DNA from 3 places in the Shinella sp. WSC3-e genome. Region 1 is predicted to be linked to each of the others. Evidence: riboswitches for the same ligand, from Rfam matches in the RefSeq annotation. Region 1 holds a riboswitch; each other region holds the start of a gene.
What was found. Region 1 has a riboswitch for cobalamin ahead of AABF56_RS23195 (ABC transporter substrate-binding protein). Riboswitches for the same ligand answer to the same signal wherever they lie in the genome.
Positions count from the first base shown of each region.

Region 1 (3,267 bases):
GGCCGATGGTGCAATCCGGCGACGTCGCGGCCGGCCACTTCTTCGTCGGCGCGATGGTCGACGTCTTCGGCGACGAGAAGAACCTCGGCTATGTGATCCCCGAGGAGGGCGCGACCATGTACCAGGAGGACGTCTGCGTCTTGAAGACGGCTCCCAACAAGCAGAACGCCATCAAGTTCCTGCAGTTCTACACCCGCCCGGAAATCGCCGCGCTCAACGTCGCGCAGCAGACCAATGGCACGGCCAACGTGCCGGCGCGGGAATTGACCCCGGAAAAGATCAGGAATAGCAAGGAAATCAACCCGCCGGCCGAGACGATGGCGCGTCTCCAGATCTTCGAGGACCTGGGCCCGGCGCTGCGCCAGCTCGACCGCGTCTGGACGCGCATCAAGACGGCGCAGTGAACGCGCGCGATCCCCGCCCGTCTTTCGGCGGGCGGGAGTTTGGAGAAGGGGGCGACGTGTCGAAACGCATTCTGAAGCTCGTTCAGTCCGACGACCTCCGGCGCTCCAAATCCGACAGGCTGATCGCCCACTATATCGAGCGCAACATCGCCGAATTGCCCTTCGAGACGGCGCGCTCCATCGCCCAGCGCCTCCAGGTGTCGCCGATGACCATCGGGCGCTATCTCCGCCGCATGGGCTTCGACGGGCTCGACGAACTGAAGAGCGAACTGCGTCGCGGCGGCTCCAACCCGGCCTGGGAGGTCAAGGGGCCGGTCGCCTCGCTGGAGCAGGACCGCAAGGAGGGAAAGCTTCTTGCCGGCCTCATCCAGCAGCAGATCGACAATCTCGGCCAGATCTACGCCATCACCAGCGCGCCGGAATGGCAGCAGACGATCGACGCGCTGATCGGCGCAACGGAAGTCTATGTCGCCGCCTATCAGAACGTGCGCGGCATCGCCCAGTATTTCGCCAGCCAGCTTTCCTATACGCGCCCGCGCGTGCAGTTCGTCGACGGCCTCAACGGCACCTATGCGGAACTGCTCGACGGCTCCGTCGAGGGACGGCTGCTCTTCCTGCATGACGTGCGCCGCTTTGCCGCCAAGGCGCGGCCGCTCGCGTTGGAGGCGCGGCGGGCCGGCGTGAAGATCGTTCTGCTTACCGACGAGTTCTGCCCCTGGGGGCCGGAGGTCTCCGACATCTGCCTCATCGTGCCCGGTTCGCACGGGCCGCTCTGGGACGGCGCGGCCACCATGACCGCCGTCATGGACCTCATGCTCAGCAACATCATCGTCCTGAAGGGCGACGAGGTGAGCGAGCGCGTCGACACGCTCACCCGCCTCCAGGATGTCTTCGGGGATTTCGAGAGCTGAGCGCCTTGACGCTGCCGAGCACGGCGGACTAAGGATGGGGAGACGGTTCCCCGAAGGATGACTCCCAGGGGATTAATAGGGAACACGGTGCGGACGACCCAACAGGGACCCATTCCGTGGCTGCCCCCGCAACTGTAGGCGGATTGCCGCCTGTCCTTAGGACGCGTCTTCGCGTCATGCCACTGCGGTTCTCCCGCGGGAAGGCAGACAGGCAGCAGATATCCGTGAGCCAGGAGACCTGCCGTCGTCGAGCCAATTTCCAAGTCACGGGCGGGGATGCCCGGAACAGGAGACCCTATGACGACCCTGGCTGCCGGCGACGGCGGAATCCCATTCGTTTTCTCCCGACCGCAATCGACCCGCCTTTGTCGGCGCGTCGGCTGAGCCCGCACGCTTTCACTCATCCGGGAGACATCCATGACCACTCTGCCTGCGGCCGCACGCGCCGCAACCTTCATTTCCGTGCTGGCCGGCGCCGCTGTGCTCGTCCTGTCCTCGGGCGCCGTGCAGGCGGCCGCGACGCAATATCCGCTGACGCTGGAAAACTGCGGCCGCAGCGTCACGTTCGAAAAGGCGCCGGAGCGCGCCGTCTCGCTCGGCCAGAGCACAACGGAGATCCTTTACCTGCTCGGCGTCGGCGAGCGCATGGTCGGCACGGCCGTCTGGATCGGACCGGTTCTGGCCGGTTACGAGGATGTCAACGCCAAGGTCGAGCGCCTTGCCGACAACGACCCGAGCTTCGAGAGCGTCGTTGCCAAGAAACCGGACCTCGTCACGGCGCAGTTCCAGTGGCATGTCGGCCCGGAGGGCATCGTCGCGACGCCGGAACAGTTCGGGGAGCTGAACATCCCGGTCTATACCTCGCCTGCCGATTGCGTCGGCAAGGACAATTCCGGCGGCGGCGACGGCGTGCGCAAGACCGTCTTCACCATGGACCTGATCTATAAGGAAATCAGCGAGCTGGCGCAGATTTTCGATGTTCAGGATCAAGGTGAGAAGGTCATCGCCGACCTCAAGGCCCGCGAGGCGGCGGCGCGCCAGAAGATCGCCTCGGCGGACGGCAAGCTCTCCGCCGTCTTCTGGTTCTCCAGTGCCGAACTCGACATCGACCCCTATGTCGCCGGCCGCAACGGCGCGCCGGGCTATATCCTGTCGGCGCTCGGCATCCGGAATGTCATCGAGAGCGACGAGGAATGGCCGACGGTCGGCTGGGAAACCATCGCCAAGGCCGATCCGACGATCATCGTCGCCGGCAAGATGGAGCGCCGCCGCTTCCCGGCCGACGATGTCGCCGTCAAGCACCAGTTCCTGAAATCGGATCCGGTCGCCAGTCTCATGCCGGCCGTCAAGAACGGCCATGTCGTCGACATGGACGCCCAGGCGATGAACCCGACGATCCGCACGATCGAAGGCATCGAGGTGCTCGCCGACGCCGTCGAGAAGGCTGGCCTCGCAAAGTGACGGCCGATCGCCCCATCCTGCTTCGTGCGGGCGCCGCCTTCGCGGCGCTCGTGCTGCTCGTTGCCGCGCTCGGGGTGGGCGCGGCGGTGGGCGAGACGGCCATTCCGCTCAATATCGTGGCGAAGACCCTGGCGAACCGCCTGTGGCAGGCGGGCTATGCGCTTGAGCCGATCGACGAGGGCATCATCTGGAACTACCGGCTGAGCCGCGCGATCGTCGCCGCCTGCTGCGGCTCGGCCTTGGCGCTTTCCGGCGTCATCCTGCAATCGCTGCTGCGCAATGCGCTGGCCGATCCCTACATCCTCGGCATTTCCGCCGGCGCTTCGACAGGGGCGGTGAGCATCGCGATCCTCGGCTTCGGCGCCGGTCTCCTGACGCTGCCGATCGGGGCCTTCATCGGCGCGCTCATCGCCTTCGGCTTCGTCAGCGCGCTCGCCGTGCGCGCCGGCCGCGGCACGGGCGCGATCATCCTGGCGGGCGTCGCGGGGTCG
Region 1 covers NZ_OZ000531.1:1,398-4,664, reverse strand. The annotation lists gene AABF56_RS23205 (polyamine ABC transporter substrate-binding protein) at 1-404, shown strand, start outside; gene AABF56_RS23200 (MurR/RpiR family transcriptional regulator) at 461-1,315, shown strand; cobalamin riboswitch at 1,342-1,575, shown strand; gene AABF56_RS23195 (ABC transporter substrate-binding protein) at 1,733-2,776, shown strand; gene AABF56_RS23190 (FecCD family ABC transporter permease) at 2,773-3,267, shown strand, end outside.

Region 2 (3,267 bases), on a different replicon from region 1:
AAATACTGCACCATGTCGTTGCGCTCGAACTCGCCGTGAACAAGCACGTCGAGCCCGATCTCCTCCTGCCAGCGGATGGCCGCCGCCGTTTCCTGCTGGAGGAAGGCTTCGTAGTCCTTGTAGCTGAGCGTGCCCCTGGCATGGGCGGAACGGGCCTTGCGAACGTCACCGGTCTGCGGGAACGAGCCGATCGTCGTGGTCGGGAAGAGCGGCAGCTTGATCGTTTCCGCCTGGACCTGCCGGCGCGCCTCAAAGGCGTGCTTGCGGGCCTTCATGCCGGCGTCGATGCCGGCAATGCGCCCCTGCACGAGCGGGTCGGTCACTTTCGGCGAGGATGCACGGGCGGCGATAGCCTGCGAGGCGCTGTCGATGGCGTGCCGGACGGCATCCCTGCCCTGCGCAAGCCCCTTGCCGAGCGTTGAGAGCTCGCCGAGCTTCTGCGTGGCGAAGGACAGCCAGGACTTCAGATCGGGATCGAGTGCCGTTTCCAGTTCAAGGTCGATCGGGACATGGAGGAGCGAGCACGAGGCCGCGACCTCCACCAATTCGCCACCACGCCCTTCCACGAGCGGGGCCAGCCGGTCGAGAATGGCGGCGAGGTTCGCCCGCCAGATGTTGCGCCCGTCAACGACGCCGAGCGACAGGACCTGCCCGGGGCGAACGGCGCTTGCGACCGCGTCGAGCTGTTCGGGCGCGCGGGCAAGATCGATGTGCAGGCCGGCCACCGGCAGCACGGCCGCTGCATCGAGATTGTCCGCAAGCGCGCCGAAATAGGTCGTCAGCATGACCTTCAGGCCGGGCGCGGCCTTGGCCAGCGCCTCATAGGCCAGCTTGAAGGCATGGCGCTCGCCCTCCGTCAGATCGAGCGCCAGGATCGGCTCGTCAACCTGCACCCAGTCGGCGCCCGCAGCGCCCAGGCGGCGGAAGAGTTCTTCGTAGACCGGGAGCAGCCGCGTCAGGAGGTCGAGCGGCTTGAAGGTCGAGGGCCGCGCCTTGGCGAGCTTGAGGAACGTGACCGGGCCGAGCACCACCGGGCGCGTGTGGATGCCGAGGGCCTTGGCTTCCAGGAAGTGAGCGACGGGCTTCTGCGTGGTCAGCCTGAAGACCTGGTCTTCCGCGACTTCCGGAACCATGTAGTGGTAGTTGGTGTCGAACCACTTCGTCATTTCCAGCGCCGGAACCCCGTGGCCGTGACGGGCGTGGCCGCAATCCGCATGGCCGTCGCCCTGGCTGCCGCGCGCCATGGCGAAATAGAGGGACAGCGGCACCTCCCCGCCATCCCACCCATAAACATGCGGAATGGCGCCGACCATGACGGCCGTGTCCAGAACGTGATCGTAGAAGGAGAAATCGTTGGAGGGGATCCGCGTGATCCCGTGTTCCTGCTGAAGCTTCCAGTGTTCGGCACGCAGCGTCTTCGCCGTTTCGATAAGTTCGGTGTCCGGGATCCTGCCGGACCAGAAGGCTTCGAGCGCAAACTTCAGCTCGCGGTGGCGGCCGATGCGCGGAAAGCCCAGAGAAGCGGTCGCAAGAGATTGATGTGACATTGTCATACCCCATTGGTTTCTGGGGGCATGGGTAAAGCGGACGCGTGCAGGCCCGCCGTCTTGACGGGCAGGTGCAGCAACCACCGGGACACCCCGCCCGTGGACGTTATTTCGTCTTGGCAGGTCTCCTGGCTCACGGGTCATCGCCGCTGTCCGTCTTCCCAAGGCTCTCGCCTCAGTGACATTGCTGGACAGCGGCTCGCCGCTCACAGTTGCGGGGGCAGCCCCGGCATTGCCGAACGATCGGCGCACCGGATTCCCTCTTAGCCCTGAAGCGGACATACCGCCCCAGGGAACCACGACGCGACGACTTCACGCCATCACGGACAGATTGTCAATATACATAAAGAAATCTTTATATCTTTATTTATCTGGTTGCTCCGAAATTCTCAGGGGCGGCCGATCTCGTCGAGATACCAGTCGATGTAGCGCAGCTCGTTATGTTCCATCGGCGCGATGGGGCCGGGCACGAAATAGTGCGATTGCACCCCGCGCGCCGTATGCTCGATGATCGCCTTGTCCTCCGCCGTCGTGACCTTCCAGAGCCAGGTCAGCTTCGCGAGGTCGTAGTCCCTGCCTTCCTCCGCCTTGCCGTCGACGAGCCAGATCAGTTCCATCTCGCAGCTTTCCGCCGTCTTCGGAATGAAGCGGTAGATCATGCCATGGTCCGGATAGCAGACGAGGAAGGTCGTGCCGCCGAGATGGATGGAGGTGACGCCGCCGTCGAAACCGGTGAAGCGCCCCATCAGCGGCGCGACCGCCCTGCCGTCCTCGCTGCCGCTCTCCACACCCTCATAGAGCGCGTAGCGGAAGGCGTGGATCGCCTCGCGGCCTTCGCGCGAGGTCTGCCAGTGATTGCCCGAGCCGACCTCGATGCCGAGGGCGCAGGTGCGCTGCTCCATCGCGGCATTCATCGCCTCGATCATGTGCAGCGGCTGCTCCAGCGCATGGGTCTGCGAATATTCGGGGTGCGCGGGACCGCAATGATAGCATTCGACGTAGTTTTCGACGGCGAGCTTCCAGTTGGCGGCAACCGGGTAGCTTTCGCGGTGGGCAACCTTGGCGCTTCCCCAGCCATACTGGCCACAGGTCGCATGCAGGAGGTGCTCGACCTCGGAAAACGCCAGCGGCACCTCGGCGAAGGAGATGAAGATCAGGCCTTCCACGACGCGGACATGCAGCGTCTTCAGCCCATGGTCCTCCCGCCTGAAATCCTTCGGCATCAGGCGCGCGGCGCGCAGGCTGCCATCATTGCCATAGGTCCAGGCGTGATAGGGACAGACGAAGACCCGCGCATTGCCCTTCGGCTTCGTGCAGACCTCCGCGCCGCGATGGCGGCAGACATTGAGCATGGCATGGATCGAGCCACCCGGCGCGCGGGTGACGATGACCTGCTCGGTATCGATGCGGAAGACCTCGAAGTCGTTCACGTCGGGGATGACGCTCTCGTGGGCGATGCAGTGCCAGTGGCGCCGGAAGATGCGCTCCATGTCGCGCCGGTAGATTTCCGGATCATGGTAGAATGGGCGGGCGAGACCATGGCCCGGCCGGTGCCCGGCAACAAGCCGGTCGATGAAATCAGCAGTTTTGTCGATTAAGGCTTCCGCGGTCGTTACCATGCTCGTTTCCCATAAATACCGGCTTTTGATCAGTATTCAGGGATGGAAGAACTAAAACAAGATCAATGGCTTGCTCCTATTAATCGATAAAATCGATCACG
Region 2 covers NZ_OZ000532.1:302,831-306,097, forward strand. The annotation lists gene metE (5-methyltetrahydropteroyltriglutamate--homocysteine S-methyltransferase) at 1-1,547, opposite strand, end outside; cobalamin riboswitch at 1,649-1,863, opposite strand; gene AABF56_RS28120 (aromatic ring-hydroxylating oxygenase subunit alpha) at 1,937-3,166, opposite strand.
Region 2: another riboswitch for cobalamin. It lies ahead of metE (5-methyltetrahydropteroyltriglutamate--homocysteine S-methyltransferase); the one in region 1 lies ahead of AABF56_RS23195 (ABC transporter substrate-binding protein).

Region 3 (3,267 bases), on a different replicon from region 1:
ACGCCGTCGACCGTCACCTGCGTCTTGATCTCGGGCCAGTTGAAGGCCGCGACGAGCGGCTGCGGCAGGGCAAGGCCCGAGGTCTCGATGACGATGTGGTCCGGACGGTTCTCCCGCTCCAGGAGCTTCGTCATGGTGGGGATGAAATCGTCGGCGACGGTGCAGCAGATGCAGCCGTTGGTGAGCTCGATGATGTCGTCCTCACTGCAGGCCTCCGCGCCGCAGCCCTTCAGCACGTCGCCGTCCACGCCGAGATCGCCGAACTCGTTGATGATGAGCGCGATGCGTTTTCCGCCCGCATTCTGCAGGAGGTTGCGGATCATCGTCGTCTTGCCCGCGCCGAGGAAGCCGGTGATGACGGTGGCGGGGATCTTCTGTTGCAGCATGGCTCAACCCTTCATTTTCAGCGGCAGTCCGGCCGCGACAAAATAGACTTCAGGCACGAGGGCGGCGACCTTCTGGTGCAGCCGCCCGGCATGATCGCGGAATTCGCGCGCCATGCGATTGTCAGGCACGATGCCGAGGCCGACCTCGTTGGAGACGAGGACGATGCGGCCGGGCGCCTGCCGGATGGCCTCCAGGAGGCTGGAGGATTCGGCGGCGATGTCCCGCTCTTCCAGCATCAGGTTCGTCACCCACAGCGTCAGGCAGTCGACGAGCACGGCCCGGTCGGCCCGCGCCACGTCCCTTATGCGCGCGGCGAGCGCCAGCGGCTCCTCATGGGTCTGCCAGCCGTCGCCGCGATCCTCCCGGTGCCGCGCGATGCGCGCGCGCATCTCGTCGTCGAAGGCGCGGCCGGTGGCGATATAATGACGCGAGAGGCCGGTCTCGGCGACCAGCCTCTCGGCAAAAGCGGATTTTCCGGAACGCGCACCGCCCAGAACCAGGACGGCTCCGGGCGATGTCGATGTCATGTCAGGCAGCCTTGGCGATCTTCTCGTTGGCAAAGCCGAGCGAGAGGCCGAGCACGATCCAGAAGAACAGGGTCGTGGCCAGGGCGGCGACGGCGAATTCCGCGCCGAGCACGGCCGGAACGTTGCTGGAGATGTCGCCCGGCTGCGGCGCGCCATAGACCTGCGGCGCCGCGATCAGAACGATGCCGATGACCTTGGCGACGATGTTCTGCTTGAGGAACAACAGGTAGAGGCCGGCCGCCGAAAGGATGACGGTCGCGATCCACCAGACCTGGCGGTCGCCGAGATCGGCGGCGGGGAAGCCCGGAAGCTCCGGCGGCAGGCCGATGGCCGGCAGCATGTGCACGGCAAGCCACCCCGCCGCGCCCCAGAGCGCGCCGTTCGCCACCGTGATCGGATGGCCGGAAACGAGGCTGAAGCCGGCGAGCAGCAGGCCGAAGCCGGCGCCGGTGACGAGGTTGGCGAGCAGCGTGCCGGAGAACCGGCTCATGCCGAACATGATGCCGCCCTCCTCGTGATCCTCGCCCTCATGGGCATAGGCGACGGAAACCGGCGAAAGCGCCGAGGCGACGTCCAGGATGACGGCGCCGAGCGAGGAATGGTCCTGCGTCTGTGCGGCGCCCTCCGTACCGGTGCTGGGCGTGGTGCCTTCCGCGGCGGGCGCGGCTTCGTCGCCGCCCTCGAATTCCTCGGCATGCAGGATGAGCGGAACGACCCGGGCCTCCTGGGCGGCCGTCATCAGCACGCCGGAGAACAGCCCGGCCACCAGGGCGGCCAGGAGATAACGAACGATCATGTCGAAAACTCCTTAGTGGCAGGGAAAGCCGTAGGAGTGACGCGTATCGTGGGCCGTGTCATGCAGCACGGCGGAATTCGCAAGGCCCGCGCCGAACACCAGGAAGGCGCCGAGCAGGAGAGCGAAAACGCCGGCGACGAGACGGTCGTTGGCGGAAAGGGTAACAGAAGACGTAGTCGAAACAGCCATGACAACCTCCGTGCAGGCGGCGGGGAAACCTCCCCAGGTCGGACGAAATGTCCTTCGCATTGGCTGGCAGGTCTCCTGGCTCGCAGCGTCCGGCGTTGAAAAACGCCTGCGGGTCGCCCTCGCCTTCCCAGGCTCCGGCATCGCGAAAAGGCGGACGATTCGTAGAGAAAGAGGCGTCCAACCCCTGCTGATCGCGATGCCACCCAGTGGCTTTTCCGGCTGGTTGTCACGGCGCGGGTCGAAGGCACCATTGCCCCGTTCCGCGCAGATCCTCCCGTCCGGATGGGCGTCCCTCGCCACTCTACAGTCGCGGGGTCGGCCGTGATTGCAGCGCCCTGGTTGGGTCCGCCGCGTCACATTCCCATTTACTCCCCGATCCGTTTCCGGATCCGGGAACCATCCAATATCCCGGATGATTATGCTTCCGCCCCTGGGAAGTCAATCGACCGGCAGCGTCATCACCTGTGCTGAAACCGCCGTCCGGCCGTCGCGATCTCAATAGCCGGGGATGATCACCACGCCACCGCCGCCATTGTAATAGCCGTCGTCGCGGTAGTAGCGCTCGTAATAGCCGTCGACCGGGCCTTCGAGCACGTCGTAGTCCTGCTGGTAGCGGCGCTGGCGATTCTGCCGGGCCTCGGCATATTGCGCGGCCTGCCGGAGGGCGCGGTACTGCTGGCGGGAGAGGTAACCGTCGGCACGGTAGCCGGACGCCCCCTGCCAGGCGGCGATCGCGGCGCGGGTGCGCGAACCGAAAACGCCGTCGACGCCATAGGTGTTGAAGCCGAGCATGCTCAGCCAGCGCTGCGCCTGCACGCGGGTCGAACGATCCATATAGGCCTCGCGGCGGTCGACGACCGGCTGCTCGGCCTTCCGCTCAGTCTCCACGGTGGCCGTTTCGCTTTCCTGCTTCGGCTTGGCCGCCTGCCGGGCCGTGTCTGCCAGCGCCGCAAGGCGCTCGCGCGCATCGGCGACGAAACGGCCGTCCGGATATGCATCGAGATAGGCGCGGAAGGCCTTTTCCGAACCGTCGAGCACGGCCTTCTGGAAGGTCTCCTCCTCGCGTTTCGCCGCATCGTCGGCGCGCTCGACGGCAAGGCCGCGGTTCTTCGTGTCCGCGTCCTGCGCTTCGTTTTCGCGGGCGGCGGTGTCGTTCGCCTGCGCAGCCCGTTCGGCGGCGGCCGCTTCCTCGGCGCGTTTTTCGGCTTCCTCGGCAAGGCGGGCCGCCTCGGCGGCCTTGGCCTCGGCGTCGGCAGCGGCCTTCGCGGCTTCCGCCTTCAACCGTTCCACCTCGGCGGCCTTTTCCGCCGCAAGCTTGCGGGCAGCGGCGGCCTCCTCTTCAATCCGCGCCTTCTCGGCCGCGGCAGC
Region 3 covers NZ_OZ000530.1:1,860,922-1,864,188, forward strand. The annotation lists gene cobW (cobalamin biosynthesis protein CobW) at 1-386, opposite strand, end outside; gene cobU (bifunctional adenosylcobinamide kinase/adenosylcobinamide-phosphate guanylyltransferase) at 390-914, opposite strand; gene AABF56_RS09355 (CbtA family protein) at 916-1,710, opposite strand; gene AABF56_RS09360 (CbtB domain-containing protein) at 1,723-1,899, opposite strand; cobalamin riboswitch at 1,948-2,315, opposite strand; gene AABF56_RS09365 (peptidoglycan-binding domain-containing protein) at 2,395-3,267, opposite strand, start outside.
Region 3: another riboswitch for cobalamin. It lies ahead of AABF56_RS09360 (CbtB domain-containing protein); the one in region 1 lies ahead of AABF56_RS23195 (ABC transporter substrate-binding protein).